Bdellovibrio bacteriovorus: one gene and its partner. The main gene of each other region encodes a partner of the protein of the gene in region 2 in a complex. Links are inferred from orthologs where the notes say so. Each region holds a gene or a part of one and is shown on either strand. Other genes may lie near its edges.

Evidence for each region. The genes of interacting proteins can lie anywhere in the genome.
Region 1: the proteins of fliM (region 2) and AZI87_RS12765 are in contact, whole or in part, in a crystal structure (PDB 1F4V), measured with the Escherichia coli proteins. The link is inferred for Bdellovibrio bacteriovorus from one-to-one orthologs.

Annotation. Positions count from the first base shown.
Region 1 is NZ_LUKD01000005.1:442,795-445,490, reverse strand. It holds AZI87_RS12765 (response regulator), read right to left. Parts: upstream 1,714-2,696; coding sequence 1,288-1,713; downstream 1-1,287. Other genes in the region: AZI87_RS12755 (acyl-CoA thioesterase), read left to right, coding at 2,445-2,696; AZI87_RS12760 (helix-turn-helix domain-containing protein), read left to right, coding at 1,918-2,313; AZI87_RS12770 (chemotaxis protein CheX), read right to left, coding at 772-1,272; AZI87_RS12775 (HD-GYP domain-containing protein), read right to left, coding at 1-772. UniProt on the Escherichia coli protein: Involved in the transmission of sensory signals from the chemoreceptors to the flagellar motors.
Region 2 is NZ_LUKD01000001.1:865,740-873,482, forward strand. The notes cover bases 1-2,855. They hold fliM (flagellar motor switch protein FliM), read right to left. Parts: upstream 2,002-2,855; coding sequence 1,000-2,001; downstream 1-999. Other genes in these bases: AZI87_RS04055 (FliO/MopB family protein), read right to left, coding at 1-604; AZI87_RS04070 (flagellar basal body-associated FliL family protein), read right to left, coding at 2,011-2,544; AZI87_RS04075 (CsbD family protein), read left to right, coding at 2,793-2,855. In the rest of the region: more of AZI87_RS04075, read left to right, coding at 2,856-3,062; AZI87_RS04080 (hypothetical protein), read left to right, coding at 3,263-3,808; AZI87_RS04085 (flavin monoamine oxidase family protein), read left to right, coding at 3,913-5,220; AZI87_RS04090 (hypothetical protein), read right to left, coding at 5,225-5,548; AZI87_RS04095 (inositol monophosphatase family protein), read right to left, coding at 5,655-6,524; AZI87_RS04100 (SPOR domain-containing protein), read left to right, coding at 6,664-7,485; AZI87_RS04105 (pectin acetylesterase-family hydrolase), read right to left, coding at 7,475-7,743. UniProt on the Escherichia coli protein: FliM is one of three proteins (FliG, FliN, FliM) that forms the rotor-mounted switch complex (C ring), located at the base of the basal body.

The DNA.
Region 1 (2,696 bases), on a different replicon or contig from region 2:
ATCTTTCCAAGATCATCTTACCTTCAGAGTAATCTGTGGCAGCTCCATTAAGAAATTGCGCCATGATTTCGTAAATGGCTTTTTTCGAGCGATGAAATTTTTCAGTCATCGAGACTGGCAACGGAATGTTGCGCAAGCTCATCACCGTGCGAGCGTACTCAAAGAAGGCTTTCATCTGCGTCTTCTTAATGTACATCTGTTGTTTTAAGGCTTTGAACTTATCCAGATGTTTTTCGTCAACCACGTCTCCCGCTTTTCGCATACACACGGAGCGATGATTGGCGGGGAGGTGAACATAGACATCAAAGTTGATGGTGACCTGCGCTTCCATATCGCGCAAATCCACGGGCATTAACGAGGTAATAGGAATATTATCGCCTTCCATTTCAATCGGTGCCAGCTGCAGAATAACGTCGGAAATAAACTCTCGGTCAAAATTGATGTGCATGATTTCATCCGCGCCATTTTTTTTCACGACGTTAAAATCAAGAGGAGCGGCTGAAGAGTGCAGAACAATCACATGACTGTCGGGATAATTCATTTTTGTGGACTGCACCCATTCATTGGTTTTTGCAGTGCCATCTTGACCATCGATAAGCGCTAAGACCGGAGTGAAAGTGTCAGAGGTGGTTTCTAAAGCTTCATCAACACTGCGAAAGTGTTTGAGCTGGTAGGGATAATACCCTTTCAGGACTACTTTGACTGTTTCCCAGAAGGAGTCCCGGGGACTCCCGATGAGAACATCAACAGTAGAACCTGAATTGGGTTTCATTATTGAACCGTTATCTCCACATAGAAAGTAGAGCCGTTGGTAAGATTAAAAGGAATAACCAGGGTAGCGCCTTTATCAGCGTGGCTGATTTTAAAGTCACCTGAGATCACTGTTGGAATTGCCATTTCGAAATTGTAACCCAATTGGTTCAATGTCGTTTTAGCAGATCCATAGATCATGTTCGTCATTTCGCCGACAGCATCAGACACTTCGCCATTAATCGTCGTGTACTTTTCGCCCAGCATGTTTTCCAAAATATGGAAGATACTGTCTTTGCCGTAAGAGATCAGAAGAGTTCCTTTAAGAGGAGGAGCCACCATGCCGACCATCCCTGCGATTTCACCTTTCAAAACGAACTGAGGTTCGATGAAGGGCTTGCCTGGAGATGCATCTGTTTGCGCCATGGTTTTTAAAGTTTTAATAACCCCGTCGACGAACGCATTGATAAGACGTTTGTCGAAAAGGGGATTGAGTGTTTCCACTTTTGGTGCAGCTGACATTTATAACTCCAGCTCTTAAGAAGCTTTAGCTTGTGAAGAAGGATTGTGTTTCGCCCAAACGCGCTCCATTTTTCCTTTAAGCGTCGCCGAATTGAAAGGTTTCACAACGTAATCAGATACGCCGGCTTTCGCAGCTTCAAGGATGTGCTTTTGTTCAGACTCTGCTGTTACAAGCATGAAAGGAGTAGACTTAAAGCGAGGATCGGCTTTGCAAGCCTTCAAAAGGTCGATACCTTGCATTCCTGGCATATTCCAGTCCGAGATGATAAAGCCGTAAGGCTGTCCTGCATCATTTGCAGCCTGGATCATTGGTAAGGCTGTTTTACCGTCGTCGGCTTCCTCGACGTTTGTGTAACCTAGCTCGTTTAGCACTTTTTTAATGATTTTTCGCATAGTTGCGAAGTCATCGACGACCAAAAACTTCGTATTTGTGGGAAACATAATATCTCCTGAAAAGGTGAAACCCTGTAAAATCACCATACATATCGGTCTAGTTTTTTAAAACTAGAGTCCAAACCTATTGCGAATTCTAAAAATTGTTGTCAGACTTTATTACAGGTGGTCGTGCTACTTTTTGGACATGAGTCCTGGGTGGCGTACAAGGTTTAGACGGATTTAAAAACAATTTAGCGGGAGGGAGCAAGGATGCTCAGAGATGTCCTCATTCAAAAAGGTCTTTCAAACAGAGAGGCAGAAGTTGCTGAACTTGTTTCAAAGGGCTTGTCCAACAAGGAAGTTGCGAATCAGCTTTTTGTTACTGAAAAAACAGTAAAATTTCACCTCACAAACATTTATAAAAAAATGAATGTTAAGTCTCGTGCACAGTTGATCGTATGGTGCTTACCTCACCTTGGTTTTGTTGAGAGCGAAGTTCGCGCTGAAAACAACAACCAAAGTGCAGCTGCAGCGACTGCATTCAATAACAACGCGACTCAAACGATCCCAGCAGGATCTGCGACAGTTGCGGGTGGTACTACAACTCTTCCAGGTGGCGGATTGAACCGTGGTGGTAATTCTGACATCGGTATGGGTGGAATCTAATCTTAATTGATTAGGATTTCTAAGAGCGCAGGCGGCGGTGACTTTGGTCTAAGCTATCCTGCGCTTTGTTTTTTTCTGAAGGGAACTCAACTTTGAAAAACGCCAAGCCTGTTTCCGCTTCTCAAGTCATCATGACTCAATTGGTTTTACCCTCTCATACGAATTCTTTAGGGACTATCTTTGGTGGAACGATCATGTCCTGGATCGATATCGCCGCCGCAATTGCAGCGCAAAGACATTCTAATAAAGAAGTTGTAACTGCGAGTATTGATCGTTTGGATTTCGTAGCTCCAGTCTATAAAGGCTGGGTGGTGAATCTGAAGGCGAGTGTGAATTACACTTCAAGAACTTCTATGGAAGTCGGCGTTCGTGTCGATGCGGAA
Region 2 (7,743 bases):
TGATGCCGCTGATCGCAAACTCATCGTCCGTTTCAATAGAAGCTGCTGCTTTTTTACGAGGAGCTGAAGCTTCTTCCTGAGAATCTTCATCGAAAGAAGCTTTTGAACCCAGAACCTTACCGAAACTTTGCGGAGTTTCTTCAGGCACTTCTTCGTCAAGCAAGGACAAAGATTTGATCATAGAGATGTTATGATCTGTCACACCGATCAAGATCGACTCACCGGCTACACGCACAATCGCCAGGCTTTTCTTAGGACCTAGGAAATGCTGTTGCAAAACTTTGATCTGAGTTTGGTGTTTCTTAGCTTTAGGAACAGAGTATTTACGAAGGAAAATAAAAGCGCCTGTTCCGACCAAGCCCAAGATAGAAAGAGTGAAAAGGATGCGGAAGAAACCGCCGCCTTCCGATGCTGCTTTCTTATTTTTATCCAAGTTCAATGGAATCTCGGATTCTTTACGATTGTCGATTTTTCCATCTTCATGCGCCACGACACCAGCTTCCGCCGGAGCAGAAATTTCTGTTTGTTCAGAAGACGTGGCTGCTGAATCTGCCGCTTGAGCAGAAACTGAAAATACAAAAAGTAAAGAAAGCAACAAACGCATCTAAAACCTCTACCTTATTTAAGTTGTTCCACGCGCTCAGCTGGAGAAATGATATCCGTCAAACGCACACCGAACTTTTCGTTGACGACCACGGCTTCACCGCGTGCGATCAACTTGTCGTTCACGTAAACTTCCATCGGCTCACCCGCCAATTTATTCAATTCGATAACGCTACCTTGAGTCAGATTCAAAAGCTCACTCACCGGCATCTTTGTACGACCCAATTCCACAGAAACTTTCAATGGAATGTCTAAGATCAAGTTCAAGTTGCGATCGCTTTGGCCTGTTGGAGCTGCAGAAGTTTTTTTCGCTCCGCCATCTGCCATACCGGCTGCTTCCGCCACCAACTGATCTGCTAAGTTGTCCAATGTATCGTCACTCATTTTATCCCCCTACTACTTTGTCACCGGTCGAGTCACTTGGACTGCCACAGTTCCGTGATGGATTCCGTAATAACCTTTAAACTTTTTTACACCTTCGACCGTCACGTCGAACTCTCCCGAAGCGTCCTGATCCAATGGAATCACGTCGCCGACTTTCAAGTTCATCATGTCGCGAAGTTTGATTTCTGTTTCACCCAGGTTCACTTTGATTTCCATATCCGTTTCAAGAAGCTGTTCTTGAATGATCGAAGTCCAAAGCTTTTTATCTGTTTGATCTGATTCAACCTGGAAGCCTGTTGAGAGCTTTTGTTTGATCGGTTCGATGGTCGCGTAAGGAATTACGATAGAGATCGTCCCTGTCGCATTTTCAAGTTCGACGTCGAATGTCGAAGCGATAACCACGTCTGTCGGAGGCACGATACCTACGAACTGTGGATTCACTTCCGTACGAACAAAAGAACAACCGATTTTTTCAATAGATGCCCACGCGGCTTCAAGATCGTTGATTGCAAGACCTACGACTTTTTGCACGATCGAAAGTTCAATCGGCGTAAAATCTTTACCGTCAATTTTCGTGTACGGACGATCCGCACCACCGAAGAAACTGTCGACCAAAGCGTAAGCCAATTTACTTTCAATCACGAACAAAGCCGAACCGCGCAAGTTACCAAAACGTAGAACGCTCATGCATGTCGGCATTGGAAGCGTATTAATAAACTCACCGAATTTTAAAAACTCAGTGGAAGTTAAAGTGATGGAGGCGATTTTACGAAGTGCTGAAGACAAAGAAACGCGGAAAGCACGCATGAATTTTTCGTAAATAACTTCCAACTGAGGAAGACGACCACGAATAATACGGTCTTGGCTGGTAAGATCGTAAGAAACAATCTTACGCTCATCCACTTTACCGACATTCTGCGCTTCCGGCTTGGACGTATCCGACGACGCGACATCTCCGTCAGAGACCGCGGCTAACAGAGCATCCACTTCACTTTGTGAAAGAACCTGATTCATAGTCCTGCCTTAGTTGTAGATAAATTCAGTGAAGAACACGTTTGAAATCTTTCCTTGCACTAGGAAAGAGTTGATCGTGTCTTTAATTTCGTTTCTTAATCCGTCTTTACCTTCACGACTTGCAACGTCTTCATAAGTCTTTGAAGAAAGAATGATAATAATGATGTCGCGGATCTGCGCCTTGCGCTTTTCGATTTCATCAAGAACGTGGTCACCTTTGACCTCAAGTTCCATGTTTACTTTCGCGACCTTACGGCCTTTTGATCCTGCTAAATTGACGATGAATGTTTCTAAAGGCACAACCTTCCCCACGATTTCTTTTTCTTCCGTGGCTTCTTTATGTTGTGCTTCGGCTTCACCTTTAATGACTTGTTCAATCTTAGGTTCTGCTGCTTCTTTTTTCTTACCTTGATAAAGCATAAAACCCACGCCAGCGACCACCAACATATTGATAACCGCTAGGGCAATAAGTAGAATAGGCTTTTGTCCAGATCCCCCGCTCGGAGCTGACATTTCCGCTGCTGCCGCTTTTTCTTCAGCCATTCATCCTCCATGATGAAAGACCACAGAGTGGTCCTGACAGAAAACAAAGCAACTCGGATGCCAACGCAACCATGGTCGAGGTCTAGGAGATCGCAACCAACATATTTGATCTAAGGCAAATTTTGCCGCCCAGGAAAATGTTACCGAGAAGAAATTCTCTGACAGTAGTCAAAGTTTTGGCGCGAAGATTTGACTGTTTGGCTGAGCCACGGTCTCCTGTTTAAAGAAAACTCAACCAGGAGGTCGTTATGAATAAGGACATTTTCCAAGGAAAAATCAAAGAGATTTCTGGCGAAATTCGCAAAAAATGGGGCGAGCTCACAGACGACGAGATCCAAAGAACTAAAGGCAACTCTGAAGCGCTGAGTGGTCTAGTTCAACAAAAAATGGGTTTAACGAAAGAAGAAGCCTCTAAACAAGTGAACGACCTTATGTCGTCCATGGAAGAGAGATACCGCGAAGGCGCGGATAAGGTAAATCAAGGCATTGATAAAATGAAAAACAAGCTCTCGCACTAGAGGGAGCCACCCGTAGGAGGCGGCTTCAAAAAGCGCCTCCTTCATCTAACAAATGCATCAAACTCCATTCAAATTACCGGTATTTCTGGCTCCCAAAAGACTATGTCTTAGACGTCCGTAAAAACCTTTCAAAGCCCTCCGAACTTCCCTTTATTTTGACTAGAGGTTTTGCTATCACTACCTCCTCACAAGGAGCTTTCGTGAAAACACTTTTCATTACTCTTGCCGCTTTATTGGGAACTCAACTGGCTTCTGCCGAAACGGCGCAAATTTACAAAACATTTGATGGTTCTATCGTACGCTGCCAAGGCAATCAGAAAACCAACGGCTCTTTAGGTAGCAAGGCTATTCAGGTTGAGTTGATCAATGCTACAAACTCACAAAAAGACCTCGATGCATCTTTAAAAGTTTCAGTTGTTCGCTGTGAAGACTCTCGCTGGGTGATGGACGCGAATCCTTCTCGTGAAAACTATATTGCGGATAACAATGTCGCGGTTGAGTTGACGTATTCAAATTACGAAGCCTTGGTCGTTGATAAAAACTATCAGGTGGTTTCAGTTCTTAATTTAGCTGACGTTGAAAATTTGAGTGCGCAAACACAATCTTTAAGCGTGAATAAAACAGCTGAAAACCCTCAAGACTTCGAAGTGATTGTACGTGCCACTGTCGAAGTTCGCGCTTCAAATGGTTACTACCAAAAAGAAATCAGAAGCTTTGGCTCTTACCGCCTTCGCCTTCAAAAGTAATATGATATTTCAGGCGACAGCGATCCGTTGTCGCCTTTCTTGAGAGTCAACACTTCCTCGTTAATTCAACTGTTCCCCTTCTTCGCATATTTTAAAATCTCAATATGGCCGCAAGTAAGATCTATGACGTCATCATTGTCGGTGCCGGCGCCGCAGGTTTGACCTGTGCTCGTCACCTTTCAGGCGCTGGCAAAAAAGTCTGTGTTCTAGAGGCCCGTGATCGTGTGGGCGGTCGCATTTATTCTTTACCTCACGACATAGAACCCATTGAACTGGGTGCTGAGTTTCTGCATGGGGTACATCCTATTCTCAACGACCTTATCCAAGAGCAGAATGGCTCATTCGTCACGGCACCAGAAAAGCATTTATTCTTAAAAGGCCGCTCGATGATCCCATTAAAAAATTTCGACAAAGAGTTCGGAAAGATCATCAACAAACTGAATGCCAATCCAAAGAATGATCGCAGCGTTGCGGATTTTTTAAAGACGCTTAAGAATGTTCCCGATGAATATCGCCAATCTTTCATCGCCTATGTTGAAGGATTCCAAGGAGCCGATATTGAGCTCATTGGAGAAAAGTCTTTAGCCCTTGCAGAGCAAGAGGACGAAGGCGAAATCGGTGGTGACGGTGCCTTTCGGCCTTTGCAAAGATACGCGAGCTATTTTGAAAACATGCTTGGTCAAAAAATAAATGCCCTAGTTCATCTTCAGCATATCGTCAAAAAAATAGAATGGTCGCAAAAGCACGTCATCGTCACCACGAATACAAAAGAAAAACAGGGCGTTCGATTCCAAGCGAGACATGTGGTGGTCACGGTTCCTTTAGCGGTTTTGCAAAACAATCAGCCCCTATCGCGCATCGAGTTTGCGCCGGCCCTGACGGAAATTACAGAGGCCTTGCAGGGTTACCACATGGGTCATGTACAAAGAATTATTTTTGAATTCAAAGAGCGGTTTTGGGAGAAACTGTCAAAGGAACCGGTCGTCTTTATGCGAGCAGGTCCCGATCACTACTTTCCAACCTGGTGGACAAAGAAGCCTATTCACAACAATATCCTCATTGCCTGGCAAGGCGGCCCAAAAGCTTGGGAGATGGCAACTTGGACATCGCAAGAGCGAGCCTTTAAAGCTCTTTCTACTCTTTCAAAGATGACACGGAAATCTCAAAACTATTTGATTGAAAATCTAGAAACCTATTACACCTACAATTGGAGCCGCGACCCGTTCAGCTTAGGAGCCTACAGCTACACCGGTGTTGAAAGAAAAAAATCTCGTCACCGTATTACAGAACCCATTCAAGGAAAAATTTGGCTTGCCGGTGAGGCCTTTGCGAAAAAATCCTCTCAAGGAACTGTTCATGGAGCCATGGAGACGGGAAGACAAGTCGCCGCCTCCATTTTAAAAAAAATCTGAAAATTTATTCTTCGCCTGTCATGTAGATTCTTAGAACCTGACATGTTGAATTTGTTTCTGCCGTCACGACTTCATAAGTCAGACTTCCACAGGCATCTAAATCGCCCGGCGTGCAGTGCAAAAGATCGGCTTCGTAAACGGAAATCAATCTGTTCCCTTGAAACTCCGAAGAAAGTAAATGCAATTCAGGGGGTTGAATCTCAGACTCTTCACGATCCAGTTGGGCTTGCTGAACGGCTGCTTTAGCCACTTTACGTTTGCAAGCGTCCGCAGCAAAAACTTGAGAGCTTGTCAGCGCAATGAGAATGAAAGTTACAAAAGTTTTCATACTATGTCCTCGCTTTGATGGCCCTTTATAATTGAGAATCTTCAAAACTTAAATGGGCATAGTAAGCTTTTTATTATGCGCAAAATGAATTGCGCTACCTAGTTGATCAATGTGTATGTGATTGCAGGTGCTTTTGGCAGATGTTTTGAATTTCTTTTACGATCGCGGGGTTGCCTGCAACGATCGAGTTCTTATAAGGATTGTATTCATCCCCTTTATACGTCTGAATAATGCCGCCAGCTTCTTCCACTAACAAGATGCCCGCAGCCGCATCCCAAGGCTGGATATTTCGCTCCCAATAGCCGTCAAAAACTCCCCGAGCCACTTGAGTGAGATCGTAAGCCGCAGCACCGGGGCGACGAACGCCACGGCATTTGCGAACAATCTCATCAAAGATTTTCAACTGCTCTGCGATGACATGTTCGTGTTCAGCAACAAAGCCAGTCGCAAGCAAAGCTTTCTTAAATTCCTGATTCTTAGAAATGCGAAGTCTTCGGCCATTAACAAAAGCACCCTGGCCGCGAATCGCCGTGTAGGTTTCATTCAGCATGGGAACATCAATCACCGCGAGTTGAATTTTTCCATCCATCTCCAAGGCAAGACTGATGCAAAAAATCGGAAAGCGATGAATGTAGTTTGTTGTGCCATCCAACGGATCGACAATCCAACGGCCTTCCGGTCCGGCAGGCTTCACCTCGACCTTCGCCCCGGGCGCGCTTTTCGCGGCGAAGCTTTCTTCGCCCAAGAACTCAATTGTCGGAAAATTTTTCTTAAGATGCTCTGCGATGACTCTTTCTGATTCTTTGTCGGCTTCACTGACTAGACCGGCTTGGAACTTCTCTTCGATATGTTCTAAGTTACCGAAATAATTGAGAAGCACTTCGCGCCCCAAGCTGACAGCCTTGATTGCTGTACTTAAGACCTGCTTCCAATCCATTGATTTTGCGCCATTTTCCACGGTTTTCCCTTTGAACATTTCTTCTGATTATTGACCAGTTCCGAGACTTAAAGCTAACATGATTGAAGGGCCAAAGGAAGGGCCTTAAACTTTAGAGATGCTTTGTAAAAATCAGAGCATATTAACTCAAGTGAGTTTAAACATGAGGATTGAAAAAATGAGTTCTAAAACAGACGCGGTTGTGAAGCTTTCGATAGTATTTTTTGTTTCATTGTTGTTCTTCTCTGTAGGAACATTCGTTGGCAAAAAGTACAGTGACAACCAACATCAATTGGCGGCTCTTGAACCGCAAAAAAACAATGCTCACGGCGAACGTGAAGTAGCGTCTGTTAACAACGGTCATGGCGAAACTAAATCTGGGCAGATGACGGATGAAGAGATCGCAAAGCTTGCAGAAGAATTCGTGGCTGACGAAGTGGCTCCAGTTCCAGCGGCTCCTCATGGTGAAGAAGGCCACGGCGCTTCTCACGATGAAAAAACTGTCGGTCACGATGCTCACGGCGAAGTTGCTGAAACAAAAACTCAGACAGAACCAAAAGCTGAAACAGCGAAGCCTGCAAATCCTAAAGGTGACAAGCATTCTCCAGTAACTAAAACGGAAGAGCCTTCTTCAGCGGCTAAAAACATCGCTTCTGGAAAAGCTCCAACAACTCACGACGCGACGGAAAAAGCCGCAACAGTGACTAAAGAAGAGCGTCTTCCTTCTTCACTTCCAAAAGATGTAGCGCAATACACTGTTGGAAAATTCACGGTGCAAGTAGCTTCTTACACAGACGAAGCCGAAGCTCAAAAATTGGCTTCAGATCTTAAAGGCAAAGGTTACAGCGCGTTCTACGTACCTGCTAATATCAAAGGCAAACAATACTACCGCGTCAGCGTGGGTCAGTTTGCGACTCAAAAAGAAGCTCAGTCTTACCGCACTGAACTTCTTACGAAAAGCAGAGTAGGTTCGGCGATCGTTCAACGAATCACTGAATAACAGATACACGAATCGTTTTTTTCAAATCCTGATGAACCCCGTGAGAAATCACGGGGTTTTTCTTTATCCCGTACACCCTCAAGGCAAAGTCCCACGCTGTTTCGCCTTTCATATCTTTCACCGACGCTGTCTGGTCCCGTTGCAAAAAGGTGTGAGTGACGACATCCGCAACCCATGTTTTTACATTGGCAAAGGGAGCGGCAATCACGGCGATTCCCGAGGGCCCTAACACCAAGGTGCGATGAGCTTCAGGCGTGA